One region of the Promicromonospora sp. NPDC023987 genome, then DNA from elsewhere that is predicted to be linked to it. Evidence: riboswitches for the same ligand, from Rfam matches in the RefSeq annotation. Region 1 holds a riboswitch; the other holds the start of a gene.
The links. A riboswitch is a leader RNA that binds a small molecule or an ion and turns the genes downstream of it on or off. The one in region 1 is predicted to bind FMN.

Region 1 (7,437 bases):
TCGCCGTTGATGACGTAGCCCTCTACGCCGTCCCGCGTCGCCTTGACCGCGGAGGTCTCCAGGCCGACCGAGTCCGACCCGTGCGTGGGCTCCGTCAGGGCGAAGGCGCCGAGGATCTCGCCGCGGGCCATGGGGCCGGCGTACTTCTCGACCTGCTCGTCGGAGCCGAGCATCACGATCGAGCGCAGCGCCAGGCCGCCCTGCACGCCGCAGATCGTCGTCACCGAGCCGTCACCGCGCGACATCTCCATCGCGGCAAGGCCCTCCGCCATCTTGGAGATCGTGGGGTAGCCGGGCACGTCCACGCCGTCGCGCAGGAAGTCCAGCTCGGCCATGCGCTTGACCAGGTCCATCGGGACCTCGTAGCGCTCCCAGTAGCCGTCGATCACGGGCAGGACCTCGTCCTGCACGAACTGGCGGACGGAGAGCTGCCACGCCCGCTCGTCCTCCGTGACGTCGGCGAAGGCGCCGGCGAAGTCGATGTCGAGCGGTTGCGAGACGTCGTAGTCGGGCGCCGTCACTCCTGGGGTCTGAGTCATGCCTCCCATGGTGCGCCGGTACCGGATCTCAGGTCAAGCGATACTACGTCTCACGAGATCTCGCCTGGACGAGCGTCGGCGTGGCGGAACGCGTTGCGGTACAGCCACTCGCCGTCGAGCGTGTAGCCGCGCAGGAACATGCCCTCGTGGCTGCCGGCCACGCCAGCGGCCACGCGCTCCAGCGTGGAGCGCCGGGGAAGGCCGTCGCCGCCGACGTGCCGCACGACGTCGTCGCGCAGCTCGCCGCGCTCACCGCGGACCGAAAGCGCGGGGGAGCGGACCCAGGAGCGGTACTGGACGTCGTCGAACTCGTAGGTGCCGAGCCGGTCGCCGAAGTCCAGCCACGCGGTCGCGTGCACCGTGTCGACGAGGTCCAGGTCCTCGGGGTCGCCCGCACGGCTGGGGCTCGGCAGCACCCGGCGCGCGTCGCGCCGCGCGGTGATCACCGTGTCCTCGAACGTGATGCCGAGCGCCCGGCGCAGCACGCTGAGGCCGTGGTAGTCGTGCGCGATCGCGACGTGCGCGTCCGTCACCTCGCCCAGCAGCCCGGAGGCGGCGACCGCGAGCTGCGCCCCGACCAGCGGCTCCAGGTGGTACTGCTCGGCGACGTGCACGCAGGCGCCGTCGTCCACGAGCCGCTGCAGGGCCGCGAGCTCCTCGACCGTGCCGGCCGCCGGCGTCTCCGTCAGCACGGGGACGCCGGAGGCGGCTAGGTCGCGGATCACCGGCTGCGCGGCGCCGGCGGGCAGGGTCAGCAGGACGAGGTCGGGACGGCCGCCCGCGACCAGCTCGGCCACCGTGGCGTAGGCGGGCGCGGGGAGACCCGGCAGGCCCGCCGCCGGGAGGCCCCGCGCCGCCAGCTCCTCGCGGTCCGCCGCGTTGCGGGTGGCCACGCCGACCACCTCGAAGTGGTCCGGCAGCGCCTGCAGCACCCGCAGCATGGTGCGGGCGCGGAAGCCCGAGCCGACGATCCCGATCCTGGCGGTGCGCTCCTGTGCCGTCACGAGGGCCGACGGTACGCGATCAGGCCGCTGCCACCACCTCGTCCGGCGCCGCGCTCTCACGGCGGCTGATGCGCCACCACGCGAAGAACCCGAACAGCGTGAACAGGCCGTAGATCACGTACATCAGCGCGGTCGCCCAGTACCCGGCGGAGAACAGCAGCGGAACCCCGACCAGGTCGACGGCCACCCAGATCAGCCAGAACTCGACCCAGCCCTTGGCCATGCCGTACGTGGCGAGCACGGAACCCATGAAGATCCACGCGTCGGCCCAGACCGGCTCGTAGGAGCCAAGGGTCCGGAAGAGCGGGGTGAGGAGGAGCGTGCCCGCCAGCATCCCGGTCACGAGGCCGACCCGGGCCCGCCACGACGCCCAGCGGGGATGCACAGCCACCGTCCCGACGCCGCCGAGCCGGCGCGTCTGACGCCAGCGGTACCACCCGTAGACCGAGACCGCGATGAACATGATCTGGCGGCCGGCCTGCCCCAGCATGTCGGCCCGCGTCGCGTCGCCGAACCACGAGCCCATGAAGACGGTGAAGAGCAGGACGTTCCCGACGATGCCCACCGGCCAGGCCCACACCTTGCGGCGCAGGCCACCGAGGGCGGACGCGAGCCCGAACACGTTGCCGATGACCTCGCGCCAGTAGATCTGCTGGTCGGCGACCAGGAACGTCGCGTCATAGGCGGCGCGGAACCAGTCCATGTCTCTTTCCCTCTCCGAAAGTCCGCACACGGGGACTCCGGGGTGAGGGTCGGCGCGCCACATGGCGCCGACGACGGCGCGGTGACGGCACCCCGAGGGGTGACGGCGCGCGCCGCACGTGCTTCCTCCCATCCGGACTTTAACCGTCGGTCCTGGAATCTCACCAGGTCAACCGAGCCCCTCCCGAAGGAGCGACCCGGGTCGCGGACTATCACCGCCGGCTCGGAATTTCACCGACCCCGGAGCACGTGTGCATCTGCTGCACGTTGACTATCGGAACACAGGATGCCACGGCCCCATTCCCGCGCGGGACGCCTGTCCCGCCCGGTGTCAGACGAGCGCGTCCCGGACGGCGCGGGCCACCTCGTCGGGCCCGGCCCCGCCCTCGACGACGGTGACCACCACGCGGCGGCCGACCGGGGCTCCGCCGTCGGCCAGCGGGTGGCCGGCGGTGCCGAGGACGGCGGCCCGCCGCAGGTCGGCGAACGCCTCCTCGAGCTCGGGCCGCAGCTCGAGCGACGGCGTACGCAGCCAGCGGCGCAGGATCGCGTTGTGCACGGCGACGACGGAGGCGGCGAACGCTATCGACGCCGTCGACGCAGAACGCTCCGGCGGCAGCGTGTCCTTGAGGTAGTGCGTGAACGCCCGCTCGTAGCGGTGCGTGGTGATCAGCTCCCGGTCGCGCAGGGCGGGGACCTGCTGCAGCAGGGCGTACCGGGCGAGCGAGGTGTCGCGCTGGCCCACATGGTGGTCGAACACCATGCGTGCGGCGCGGCACACCTCGAGGTACGGGTCGACGTCGGGGTCCCAGGCGCGGCCGAGGTCGTGCCCGGACTCCTCGCTGGCGCGGGCGTCGGGGCGGGTGGCGGCGAGCATCACCACCACCTCCTCGAGCAGCAGCTCGTGGTCGGCGAAGACCACGTCTTCCTTCGAGCGGAACCTGCGGAAGAACGTGGCCCGGCTGACCTTGGCGGCGTCGGCGATCTCCTCGACGGTGGTCCCCTCGTACCCCTGCCGGGTGAACAGGTCCACCGCAGCGTCTACTGCCTGCGCGTGCGTGTGGGTACGGACGGCGGTCATGCCAGGCAGGCTACCCCGTGCTCGCCGGGCCGCGTGAAGGGACCTTGAGCGGTACCGGGTATCCATGGCGCTAATTTTCCCGTCCCGCGATCTTGCCGGACCGGAGTCTGCGCAGGTAGCGCACCTCGCGGACGGCCAGCAGCAGGGCGAGACCACCGGGTACCGCCGACCACGGATGGCCCAGCACGACCCCCACCAGGCACACCAGAAAGATCACCCCACCGCCGACGACGGTGGCGAGACTTGCCCAACGGATCCCGGTCACGCAGCGAGCGTAGTCTGCTGTGCGTGACCGAGATCGCTGCCAAGCCCGTCGTCGACGTCTACGTCGACCCCATGTGCCCGTTCGCCTGGATCACGTCCCGGTGGGCGCTCGAGGTCGCCCAGCACCGCGAGCTCGAGCTGACCTTCAAGCTCATGAGCCTGTACCTGCTCAACAAGGACAGGGACATCGACGACGACTACCGGGCGAAGATCGAGCGCTCCCGAGGCATCGGCCGCGTCGCCGCCGCGGTCCAGGCCGACCACGGCCCCGAGGCGTTCGCCGCCTTCTACACCGCGGCAGGCACCCGCATCCACAACCAGCGGAACAAGGACTTCGACGCCGTGGCGGCCGAGGCGCTGGCCGAGGCGGGGCTCCCCGCCGCCCTCGCCCAGGTGGTGACGTCCACCGATCACGACGCGGCGCTCGCGGCCTCCCACCAGGCCGGTATGGAGCCGGTCGGCGACGACGTCGGCACGCCGACCCTCCACGTCGACGGTGTCGCGTTCTTCGGCCCCGTGCTCACGCGCGTCCCGCGCGGCGAGGAGGCGGCCGGCCTGTTCGACGCCGCGGTGGCGCTGGCGCGGTACCCGTACTTCTACGAGCTGAAGCGCTCCCGCACCACAGACCCCGTGTTCGACTGACTTCCCCTTCGTCGTGGGCGCGATCGTCGCGCCCCGAACGGTCGTGCGGCCGCGACGATCACGCGCACAGCCCGTGGCATCGTTGAGGCATGACTCTCGATCTGCGCATCTTCACCGAGCCCCAGCAGGGTGCGACGTACGACGACCAGCTCGCCGTCGCCCGGACCACGGAGGAGCTCGGGTTCAGTGCGTTCTTCCGGTCCGACCACTACCTCGCCATGGGCGACGGTGCCGGGCTCCCCGGCCCTACGGACGCGTGGACCACGCTGGCCGGCCTCGCCCGCGACACCTCCACCGTGCGGCTCGGCACGCTCGTGTCCTCTGCGACGTTCCGGCACCCGGGCGTCCTCGCCATCCAGGTGGCACAGGTGGACCAGATGTCCGGGGGCCGCGTCGAGCTGGGCCTCGGTACCGGCTGGTTCCAGGCCGAGCACAGCGCCTACGGCATCCCGTTCCCCGACAAGCGGTTCGGCCTCCTCGAGGAGCAGCTCGCGATCATCACCGGGCTGTGGGAGACCCCGGTCAGGGAGCAGTTCTCCTTCTCCGGTGAGCACTACCAGCTCACGGACTCGCCGGCCCTGCCAAAGCCCACGCAGTCGCCCGTCCCCGTGCTCGTCGGTGGCGGCGGTCCGCGCCGTACGCCCGCCCTGGCGGCGCGGTACGGCACCGAGTACAACCAGGCCTTCCCGGAGATCGACGCGATCGGCCCGCGCGTGAGGGTGATCGAGAAGGCGTTGTCCGAGGTCGGGCGTGCGCCCGAGTCGATGGTGCAGTCGGTGGCGCTCGTCGCCGCCGTCGGTCAGGACGAGGCCGAGTTCAGCAGGCGGGCCGCCGCGATCGGCCGGGAGCCCGGCGAGCTCCGTGAGCACGGTGTCGCCGGGACGGTCGGCGAGGTGGTGGACCGGCTAAAGGCTCTCGAGGCCGACGGCATCCAGCGGGTCTACCTGCAGATCCTCGACCTGGCGGACCTCGACCACCTCGACCTGATCGCGCGCGAGGTGCGTCCGCAGCTCGGCTGACGGTCGAATAACACCCAGCGCAGGCCGCATGGAGGGATCTTTCCTAGGGTCGGTGTCGGCCGGTTCCTGCGACACCCCAGGAGAACTCCATGCAGAGCCTTTCTCGTGCCCTCCGCGCCGCTCTCGCGGCGACCGCGCTCACCGCGGGGACCCTCGTAGCGGTCCCGGCCGCAGCCGCCACCGACGACGACTACCAGCGTGGCCCCGATCCGACCGAGGAGAGCATCGAGGCTCCGCGTGGCTCGTTCGAGATCGGGGTCGCCGTCGTCACGCGTGCCGGCGCGGAGGGTTTCGGCGGCGGCACCGTCTACTACCCGACCGACACCTCGGAGGGCACCTTCGGTGCGGTGGCTGTCTCCCCGGGCTACCGGTCCTCGCAGGCGGCCATCGCCTGGCTCGGCCCGCGGCTGGCCTCCCAGGGGTTCGTCGTGTTCACCATCGACACGCTCAGGCCCGCCGACTCGCCGGCTCGTCGGGGTGACCAGCTGCTCGCCGCCCTGGACCACCTGCAGGACACCGAGCTGGCGGACCGGATCGATCCCGACCGGCTCGCCGTGATGGGCCACTCCATGGGCGGCGGCGGGAGCCTGGAGGCGGCCAAGGAGTACCCGGCGCTGCAGGCAGCCATCCCGATGACCCCGTGGAGCAGCGACAAGACCTTTCCCGAGGTCTCCACCCCGACGCTGATCGTCGGCGCGGAGGACGACCGGATCGCGCGGGTGCGGTCGCACGCCGAGCCGCTCTACGAGTCGCTGCCCGCGGACGGCGACAAGGCCTACCTGGAGCTGCGCGACGCGTCGCATTCCGCACCGAGCGCACCCAACGCCGTCATCGCCAGGTACAGCCTGTCCTGGCTGAAGCGGTACGTGGACGACGACGAGCGGTACGCGCAGTTCCTCTGCCCGGCGCCGGCCGTGGACAGCGAGCTCAGCGAGGTCCGCACGACCTGCGATTAGGATCCGCACGGCGTTCCCGTTGCGAGATCAAGGACAGACACATGCGAATCGGCTGGCAGCTGCACGGTGATGGTGCCCGGATCACCCCCGGTGAGGTGGTCGCCCCCGACGAACGGCTGAGCTGGCCGCGCACCATCGGGATCGGCCTGCAGCACATCGTCGCGATGTTCGGCGCCACGTTCCTGGTGCCGACCATCACCGACTTCGACCCCGGGACCACGCTGTTCTTCTCGGCGATCGGCACGATCACCTTCCTGCTGATCACGGGCAACAAGCTGCCGAGCTACCTGGGCTCGAGCTTCGCCTTCATCGCGCCGATCCTGGCGGCCACGGCGTCGAGCGGTCAGTCGGCCGCGATCGGCGGCATCCTTGCCAGCGGTCTGCTCCTGGCGCTCGTCGGGGTGGTGGTGCACTTCGCGGGGCCGCGCTGGATCCAGGTCGCCATGCCGCCAGTGGTGACGGGCGTGATCGTGGCGCTGATCGGCCTCAACCTGGCGCCGGTCGCGTGGGGGTCACCGTGCGACGAGCAGGGTGACTGCTCGGGCTTCCAGGCATCCCCGGTGACGGCGGTCGTCACTCTCGCGTCGATCATCCTGATCCAGGTCCTGTTCCGCGGTCTCGTCGGCCGCCTGGCGATCCTGCTCGGGGTCGTCATCGGGTACGCCTTCGCCGCCGTGCGCGGCGAGGTCGACCTCTCGAAGGTGCGGGAGGCGGACTGGGTGGGCCTGCCCCACTTCGTCGCGCCGTCGTTCGAGCCGGGCGTGCTCGGTCTGTTCCTCCCGGTGGTCCTGGTGCTCATAGCGGAGAACGTGGGGCACGTGAAGTCGGTGGCCGCGATGACCGGACGCAACTACGACCGGCTGACCGGCCGGGCGCTCCTGGCCGACGGCGTCGCCACGACTCTCGCGGGCCTCGGCGGCGGCTCCGGCACCACCACGTACGCCGAGAACATCGGCGTCATGGCGGCGTCCCGGGTGTACTCGACGGCCGCTTACTGGGTGGCCGCGTTCGGCGCGCTGGTGCTCAGCCTCTCGCCGAAGTTCGGTGCGCTGATCGCCACCGTCCCCCAGGGGGTGCTCGGCGGTGTCACGACCATGCTCTACGGGATGATCGGCATCCTCGGCGCGCGCATCTGGGTGCAGGCGAGGGTCAACTTCTCCGACCCGGTGAACCTGACGACCGCCGCCGTGCCGCTCATCATCGGCATCGCCGACTACACGTGGACGGTCG
Region 2 (7,437 bases), on a different contig from region 1:
GCGCCAGGCGATGACGGCGCCCAGGAGACCGAACACGATGATCCCCGCCCGGTTCGCGGCGTCGGCGCTGTTCGCGGCCAGCGCGACGAACGTGCAGCCCCCGGCGACGAGCAGCGCGAGCCCGTACGCCGTCGGCGTCCCGAAGCGCCCGCGGAAGGCACGGAAGTGGTCCCGGCCCCGGTGGGGGCCGGTGTCGCCGCTGCCGGTCTCCGCGCTCATGGGGCCTACAACCGGGAGGCGTGGATAGACGTCACGATGATGGCGCGCGCACCGACGTCGTACAGCGCGTCCATGATCTGGTTGGTCTCGCTGCGGGGCACCATGACGCGCACCGCGCAGGCGTCGCTGTGGTGCTGGGCGGAGACGGTCGGGGACTCCTTGCCCGGCGTGATCGCCACGGCCCGCTCCAGCCGTGCCGCGGGGACCACGTAGTCCATGAGCACGTACTCCCGGGCCGTGATCACGCCCTCCAGCCGCCGCGTCAGGACGTTCAGGCCCGCGGGCTGCTCGACGTCCGCCTGCCGGATCAGCACGGCCTCGGAGCGCAGGATCGGGTCGCCGAAGACCTCGAGGCCCGCGGCCCGCAACGTGGTACCGGTCTCCACGACGTCGGCGATGACGTCCGCGACGCCGAGCCGCACGCTCGACTCCACGGCGCCGTCCAGGTGCACGATCGCGGCGGGCTCGACGCCCTGCTTCGCCAGGTGCTGGGCCACGAGTGTGGTGTACGACGACGCCACGCGCCGCCCGGCGATCTGGCTCACCTCGGTCACCGGCGCGGTCTCGCCGGGCCCGGCGGGCGCCGCGTACCGGAACGTGGACCGGGCGAACCCGAGGCCGAGGTGCTCGACCGCGTCGGCGCCCGAGTCGAGCATCAGGTCCCGGCCGGTGATCCCGACGTCGACGGTTCCGGTGCCCACGTACACCGCGACGTCGCGCGGGCGCAGGAAGAAGAACTCGACGTCGTTCTCGGGGTCGGCGAGCACGAGCTCGCGGGTGTCACGGCGCTGACGGTAGCCCGCCTCGCGCAGCATCTCGGAGGCGGGGCCGGACAGGGCACCCTTGTTGGGGACGGCGATGCGCAGCATGTGGTTGGTTCCTCTCTGGGTGTACGGCGGATCTGGGTGCGAGGTCGAGGCCTCGCTACAGATGCGTGTACACGTCCTCGAGGGTCAGTCCCTTGGCGACCATCAGAACCTGCAGGTGGTACAGGAGCTGGGAGATCTCCTCCGCGGTCTCGCTGTCCGACTGGTACTCGGCTGCCATCCACACCTCGGCGGCCTCCTCCACGACCTTCTTGCCGATCGCATGGACGCCGGCATCCAGCTGGGCCACGGTGCCTGAACCCGCTGGACGGGTCTCGGCCTTCTCGGTCAGCTCGGCGAACAGGGTCTCGAAGGTCTTCACGGGCCCAGCCTAGTCGGGCACCGGGGGCACTACCCGCCGCCGTCCCACCTGCTGGCCATGTCGGACCTATGGCGCAGGCCACTCCCGGGCTTCCCGATCTTGGCTGAGGTGCGATGTGCTTGGGAGCTCCGGGTGGGTTCAGAAGTGCTTGGCACACTATTAATCTCGGTGTCAACCATGACATGTCGCGGTGGCCGCTCCCTTCGCGGCCACCGCGACAGCAGGTCACCGGGGTGCGGGCACCAGGTCCCGGAGCGTCACGGCCGTGGCGACCGCGGCCTCGGCCGCCTCGGCGCCCTTGTCCTCGCGGGAGCCGTCCAGACCGGCCCGGTCCAGCGCCTGCGCCTCGTCGTCGCACGTCAGCACCCCGAACCCGACCGGGACGCCCGTGCGCACGCTCACGTCGGTCAGGCCGGTCGTCGCGGCGGAGCACACGTACTCGAAGTGCGGCGTCCCGCCCCGGATCACCACGCCCAGCGCGACGACGGCGTCCGCTCCCCCGGCGGCCGCGCGTGCCGCCGACACCGGAAGCTCGAACGAGCCAGGCACCCGGACCTCCGTCCAGTCGGCGCCCGACGCCTCCAGCGCCCTGCGCGCCCCGGCCAGCAGACCGTCCATGACCTGCTCGTGCCAGCTCGCCGCGACGACCACGACCCGCAGGCCGGTTCCGTCCACGGTCACCTTCGGTGCTCCAGCGCCGCTCATGCGCATGCTCCTTCGTCCTCGTTCACAGCAGGGTTCACAGCAGGGTTCATCGCCAGCTTCAGCTCCGTGAGGTCCAGCCTCTCGATGCGGTGCCCCAGGAGGGCGCGCTTCGTCTCCAGGTAGCGGTGGTTGTGCACGCCGCGACCCACCACGAGCGCCCGCCGCCCGACGACGTCCGTACCCGCCTCCCGCAGGCCCGACACCTTCTCCGGGTTGTTCGTCAGGAGGGTCACGCCGTCCAGCCCGAGGTCCGCCAGCATCGCCGACGCCGCGCCGTACTCCCGCGCGTCGACCGGCAGCCCGAGGTCCACGTTCGCCTCGACCGTGTCCCGGCCGCCGTCCTGCAGCGCGTAGGCCTGGATCTTCGCCGCCAGGCCGATCCCCCGGCCCTCGTGGCCCCGCAGGTACACCACTGCGCCGCCCTCTGCGGCCACCGCCTCGAGCGAGGCCTCCAGCTGCGGGCCGCAGTCGCACCGCAGGGAGCCGAGCGCGTCGCCGGTCAGGCACTCCGAGTGCACCCGCACCAGCGTGCCGCGCGCCGAGCCCTCCCGCCGCGGTCCGGACAGCGCCACCGGGGTCAGCGCCAGGTGCTCGGCACCCGAGAGCAGGTCCCGGTACGCCACCACCCGGAACTCGCCGTGCCGCGTCGGCAACGACGCCTCCCCCACGCGGAGCACGCGGGCGGCCGGGACGTCGTCGAACGCGGAGTCGCCCGGCAGCACGTCGTCCGGTAGCGGAGCCTCGCCCAGCAACGGCGCGGGGTCGTGCGCACGACGCCACGCCACCAGGTCCGCGACCGTCAGCACCACGAGCCCGGCTTCCGCCGCCAGAACCCGCGCCTCGGACAGGCGCAGCACGTCGCCGTCGTCCCGGACGAGCTCCGCGATCGCACCCACCTCGCCCAGGTCCCGGCCCGCACCGCCCGCGAGCCGCACCAGGTCCACCGCGGCCTCCGTGTGGCCCGCACGCTCCAGCACGCCGTCTGGCCGCGCCCGCAGCGGCAGCACGTGCCCCGGCCGGATCAGGTCCCGCGCGCCCGACGCCGGGTCACCCAGCACCCGCAGCGTCCGCGCCCGGTCCGCACCAGAGATGCCCGTCGTCACGCCTTCCGCCGCGTCCACCGACACCGTGTACGCGGTGGCGCGGGGGTCCTCGCTCCGCTCCACCATCAGCGGCAGCTCCAGCGCGTCCGCACGGTGGGCGGGCATCGGCGCACACAGGTAGCCCGACGAGTGCCGCACCGTCCAGCCCACCCACTCGGCGGTCGCCGTGCTCGCGGCGAGCACCACGTCCACCTCGTTCTCCCGGCCCGCGTCGTCGGCCACGAGGACCGGACGGCCGGCAGCCAGCTCGGCGAGGGCCTGCTCCACGAGGCCAGAGCCCGGCCCGGCCACGAGCCGCTCGTCCACGACGCCAACGGCGCTCGCGGTGTCCCGCGCGCTCATCGTGCGGCCTCCGTCGCCAGGTCGCCGAAGGCGGCCCGAGCACTCGGTGCGGGAGCGCCGGTCGTGCCCGTCGCCAGCAGCCGCTCGACGTACTTCGCGAGCACGTCCACCTCGACGTTGACCAGGTCACCCGGGGTGAGCCGGCCGAGCGTCGTCGCGGCGAGCGTGGTCGGGATGAGCGACACGCCGAACCCCTCGTCCGACACCCAGGTCACGGTCAGCGAGACCCCCGCGAGGGCCACGGAGCCCTTCTCCGCGACGTACCGGGTCAGCGTGCCGGGCGCGCCGAACGCGAGGTCGTCCCAGCGCGGTCCGGGCGTGCGGCCCACCAGCGTCGCGACGCCGTCGACGTGCCCCTGAACCACGTGCCCGCCCAGCCGGCCGTTGGCGGGCAGGGCGCGCTCCAGGTTGACCGGCGCACCCGGGACGAGGCCGCCGAGCGAGCTGCGGCGCAGGGTCTCCGGCATGACCTCGGCCACGAACGCGCCGTCGGCAACCGAGGTGACGGTGAGGCACACCCCGTCGACGGCGATCGAGTCGCCGGGACGGGCGTCCGACGCGGCGAGCGGGCCCACGACGGTCAGGACCGCGTCGGACGCGTCGTCGCCGTCGGGCCGGGCGATCGCGACGACGGAGCCGAGCTCCTCGATGATTCCGGTGAACATCAGATCTCCTCCTGGGTGGGCCGGACGGGCCGACCGTCCTGTCGTGGCTGGTTCGTTGTGGGCTGCGCGCGGCGCGCGACCATGAGCACGTCGTCCCCGAGCCGGGTCACGTCGTGGGTGGTGAAGCGCGCCGCCGCGCCGATGGTGGTGATGCCGAGGTCCCCTACGACGGTCGGACCGGCGCCGAGCAGCACCGGCGCGACATAGGCGTGGAGCTCGTCGACGGCGTCGGCGGCCAGCAGCGCGGTCGCCAGGGTCGGGCCGCCCTCCACGAGGAGGTGGCGTACCTCGCGTTCCGCGAGCCGGTCGAGCACGGCTGCGAGATCGTGCTCCGGCAGGTGCAGCAGCGCGCCGCCGGGCCCGCGCAGGCGGGCGGCGTCCGGCACCGGGCGGCGGCCCAGCACCACCCGGAGCGGCTGGTGCTCGAAGAGCCCGCCGTCGATCGTCCGGGCGGTCAGCGACGGGTCGTCGGCCAGGGCGGTGCCCGTGCCGACCGCTATCGCGTCGACCTGCGCACGGACCGTGTGGGCGTGGGCACGTGCCTGCGGGCCCGTGATCCAGCGGCTCGTCCCGTCCGCGGCGGCGACCCTGCCGTCGAGGCTCGTCGCGAGCTTCAGGGTCACGTAGGGCCGGCGGGTCCGGACGGCGTGCAGCCAGTGCCGGAGCAGCTCCTCGCCCTCGTCCGCCAGGGTGCCGGTGGTCACCTCGATACCGGCGGCCCGCAGCTTGGCCGCCCCGCCGGTCGCTACCGGGTTCGGGTCGCCGACCGCCACGTGCACGGCGGCGACGCCGGCGTCGATCAGGGCGTCGGCGCAGGGCCCGGTGCGGCCGTGGTGGGCGCACGGTTCGAGCGTCACGACCGCCGTCGTACCCCGCGGGTCGATGCCGCGCGAGCGTGCGGAGGCCAGGGCCGCAGCCTCAGCGTGCGGGGTGCCCGCACCGCGGTGGAAGCCCTCGGCGACGGTGCGGCCGTCCGGGTCGAGGAGCACGCAGCCGACACGCGGGTTCGGGCCGTGTGCCGGGCCCTGGGCGGCCAGCGCGAGGGCGCGGCGCATGGCGCTCTCGACCACGGTCGGTGCGGCGGATACCGCCGCGTACTGCGCGGCGCCCTGCGGTGCCTGGGTCATGCGGTCCTTCCCCGAGCTTCGGCGCTCCGGGGGTGGACGACGGGTGCGCGGACGAGACCTCTCGGCCCTGCCCGCGCGCACGACGTCACGGCGACGCACGCCCCAGGGGGCGACGACGCCGCACGTGCTTCCTCCCATCCGGACTTTCACCGTCGGTCCTGGAGTTCCACCAGATCAACCGGCCCTCCTTGCGGAGGACGCGGGTCGCGGACTGTCACCGCCGGCTCGGAATTACACCGACCCCGGAGCACGTGTGTGCGTACTGCTGCTTGCCAGCATGCCATATCTGGCCGGGCGACCGGCATGGTCTGCGTCACACCGTGGGCCGGTGGTGCACTGCCTGCACGGTCCGGGTGTGATGTGGGTCCGCTTGGCACACTTTTTCTCACCAGACCACGTCGAGAATGACCTGAGGTACCGAATCCGGCCTCGTTCGGTACCTCAGGTCATTTTCGAACCGGACCTTGCTCCCCCTCCCAGCCTGGCACCGCTCACCCCGCCGTCTCAGTGGGTGTGCTTGGCCGCCAGCTCGCGCAGCGTCGCGATCTCGGCCGGGATGTCCTCGGCCCCGTACACCGCCGACCCCGCGACGAAGACGTTCGCGCCCGCGTCGGCCGCTCGCTCGATCGTGTCGCGCGACACTCCCCCGTCGACCTGGATCCAGACGTCCAGACCCGACTCGCTCACGGCCTCCCGCGCTCGGCGGATCTTCGGCAGCGTCCCCTCGATGAAGGACTGCCCGCCGAATCCCGGCTCGACGGTCATCACGAGGATCATGTCGATCTCGCCGAGCAGGTCCAGGTAGGGCTCCACCGGCGTAGCGGGCCGCAGGGCGACCCCCGCCCGCGCACCGAGCTTCCGCAGCTCCCGCGCCAGGCGCACCGGCGCCTGGGCCGCCTCCGCGTGGAAGGTGACCGACGCCGCCCCCGCCTCCGCGAACGCCGGTGCCCACCGGTCGGGGTTCTCGATCATGAGGTGCGCGTCGAGCGGGACCGGGGACACCTTCGCGAGCCGCTCGAAGATCGGCAGCCCCAGCGTCAGGTTCGGCACGAAGTGGTTGTCCATGACGTCGACGTGCGCGTAGTCGGCGTCGGCGATCCGGCCGAGGTCGCGCTCGAGGTTCGCGAAGTCGGCGGACAGGATGCTCGGGGCGATGAGGGCTGCCATGACGTCAGCGTAGAGCGCGACTCTCGGCGTCACCGAACCGTGCCACCCGACCTCGCCGCCGAACCCGAGGTGCGCGCGCCAGGTCTCCTGAAGAACGATCACATCTGCACGACACAGTTCAGCCAGGACGAACTGTTCGGGACAGGCCGCAGACCCGGCCCACAGCCGAACGTGGCTCACGTTGACCTCCTGCCGCTACGCTCTCGCCGTGGACCGTGCCGACAGCCCAGAGGACGGCGGGCGCCTCACGCACCGGCGGTCGAGATGACTCGCCGCCAGAAGGAAGCCCGCAGGGCGATGGAGCGTCGGATCGCGGCTCAGTCCGCGGCTCAGTCGAAGCAGTCGGTCCCGGAGAGCTCATTCTGGGAGAAGTTCCGCACCGGCCTCGCCACCATGCGAACCAATCTTTCCAAGGCTCCGACGAGGGTCTTGTCGGCCAGTGCCGTCGCCCTCCTCGTCTTCTGGATCCCGGTCGCCTGGATCACCGTTGATCACCTCGTCACGCCCCTGATCCTCGATGTTCGCGGCGTCACCGTCGAGGCGTTCGTCGACCAGCGTTTCTACGGCAGATCCAGTCATACGCTCGATGTTCAGACCCTTGAGGGTCCACAGTTCTCGACCACCCTTGAGCACTGGCCGCGCGGCCTCGAGGTCGGTGACCTGTTCAACCTGACCTACGACCCGCAGCAGCCGAACCGAGCCACCGCGGAGGACGCGCCCTGGATCGACGCGACCGTCATCCAGTTCCTCTTCCTGGCTCTGCTCATACTCCCGCTCGGACTCCTGCTCGTTCCGATCGCTCTCGAGCTCGCCCGGCGTGGGTGGAGCCGCGCAACGTCGCGGCGCGGCGCGGACAGCACGGATGCACCGGGTACACGACCCCGGGACATGCAGCGCGCGTACCCGGCCGCGGTCCGGTAC

Region 2: linked by a shared signal. The riboswitch ahead of ribD (bifunctional diaminohydroxyphosphoribosylaminopyrimidine deaminase/5-amino-6-(5-phosphoribosylamino)uracil reductase RibD) and the one ahead of pnuC (nicotinamide riboside transporter PnuC) in region 1 are both predicted to bind FMN.

The regions. Positions count from the first base shown of each region.
Region 1 covers NZ_JBEZZF010000041.1:44,647-52,083, reverse strand. The annotation lists partial or broken gene AB0F40_RS17970 (acyl-CoA dehydrogenase family protein) at 1-539, opposite strand, end outside; gene AB0F40_RS17965 (Gfo/Idh/MocA family oxidoreductase) at 590-1,543, opposite strand; gene pnuC (nicotinamide riboside transporter PnuC) at 1,563-2,246, opposite strand; FMN riboswitch at 2,361-2,498, opposite strand; gene AB0F40_RS17955 (helix-turn-helix domain-containing protein) at 2,577-3,326, opposite strand; gene AB0F40_RS17950 (hypothetical protein) at 3,397-3,591, opposite strand; gene AB0F40_RS17945 (disulfide bond formation protein DsbA) at 3,615-4,232, shown strand; gene AB0F40_RS17940 (LLM class F420-dependent oxidoreductase) at 4,322-5,251, shown strand; gene AB0F40_RS17935 (alpha/beta hydrolase) at 5,341-6,207, shown strand; gene AB0F40_RS17930 (solute carrier family 23 protein) at 6,249-7,437, shown strand, end outside.
Region 2 covers NZ_JBEZZF010000045.1:18,527-25,963, forward strand. The annotation lists gene AB0F40_RS18680 (PH domain-containing protein) at 1-219, opposite strand, end outside; gene hisG (ATP phosphoribosyltransferase) at 225-1,088, opposite strand; gene AB0F40_RS18690 (phosphoribosyl-ATP diphosphatase) at 1,144-1,407, opposite strand; gene ribH (6,7-dimethyl-8-ribityllumazine synthase) at 1,633-2,112, opposite strand; gene ribB (3,4-dihydroxy-2-butanone-4-phosphate synthase) at 2,109-3,557, opposite strand; gene AB0F40_RS18705 (riboflavin synthase) at 3,554-4,222, opposite strand; gene ribD (bifunctional diaminohydroxyphosphoribosylaminopyrimidine deaminase/5-amino-6-(5-phosphoribosylamino)uracil reductase RibD) at 4,222-5,349, opposite strand; FMN riboswitch at 5,470-5,604, opposite strand; gene rpe (ribulose-phosphate 3-epimerase) at 5,854-6,516, opposite strand; gene AB0F40_RS18720 (hypothetical protein) at 6,424-7,437, shown strand, end outside.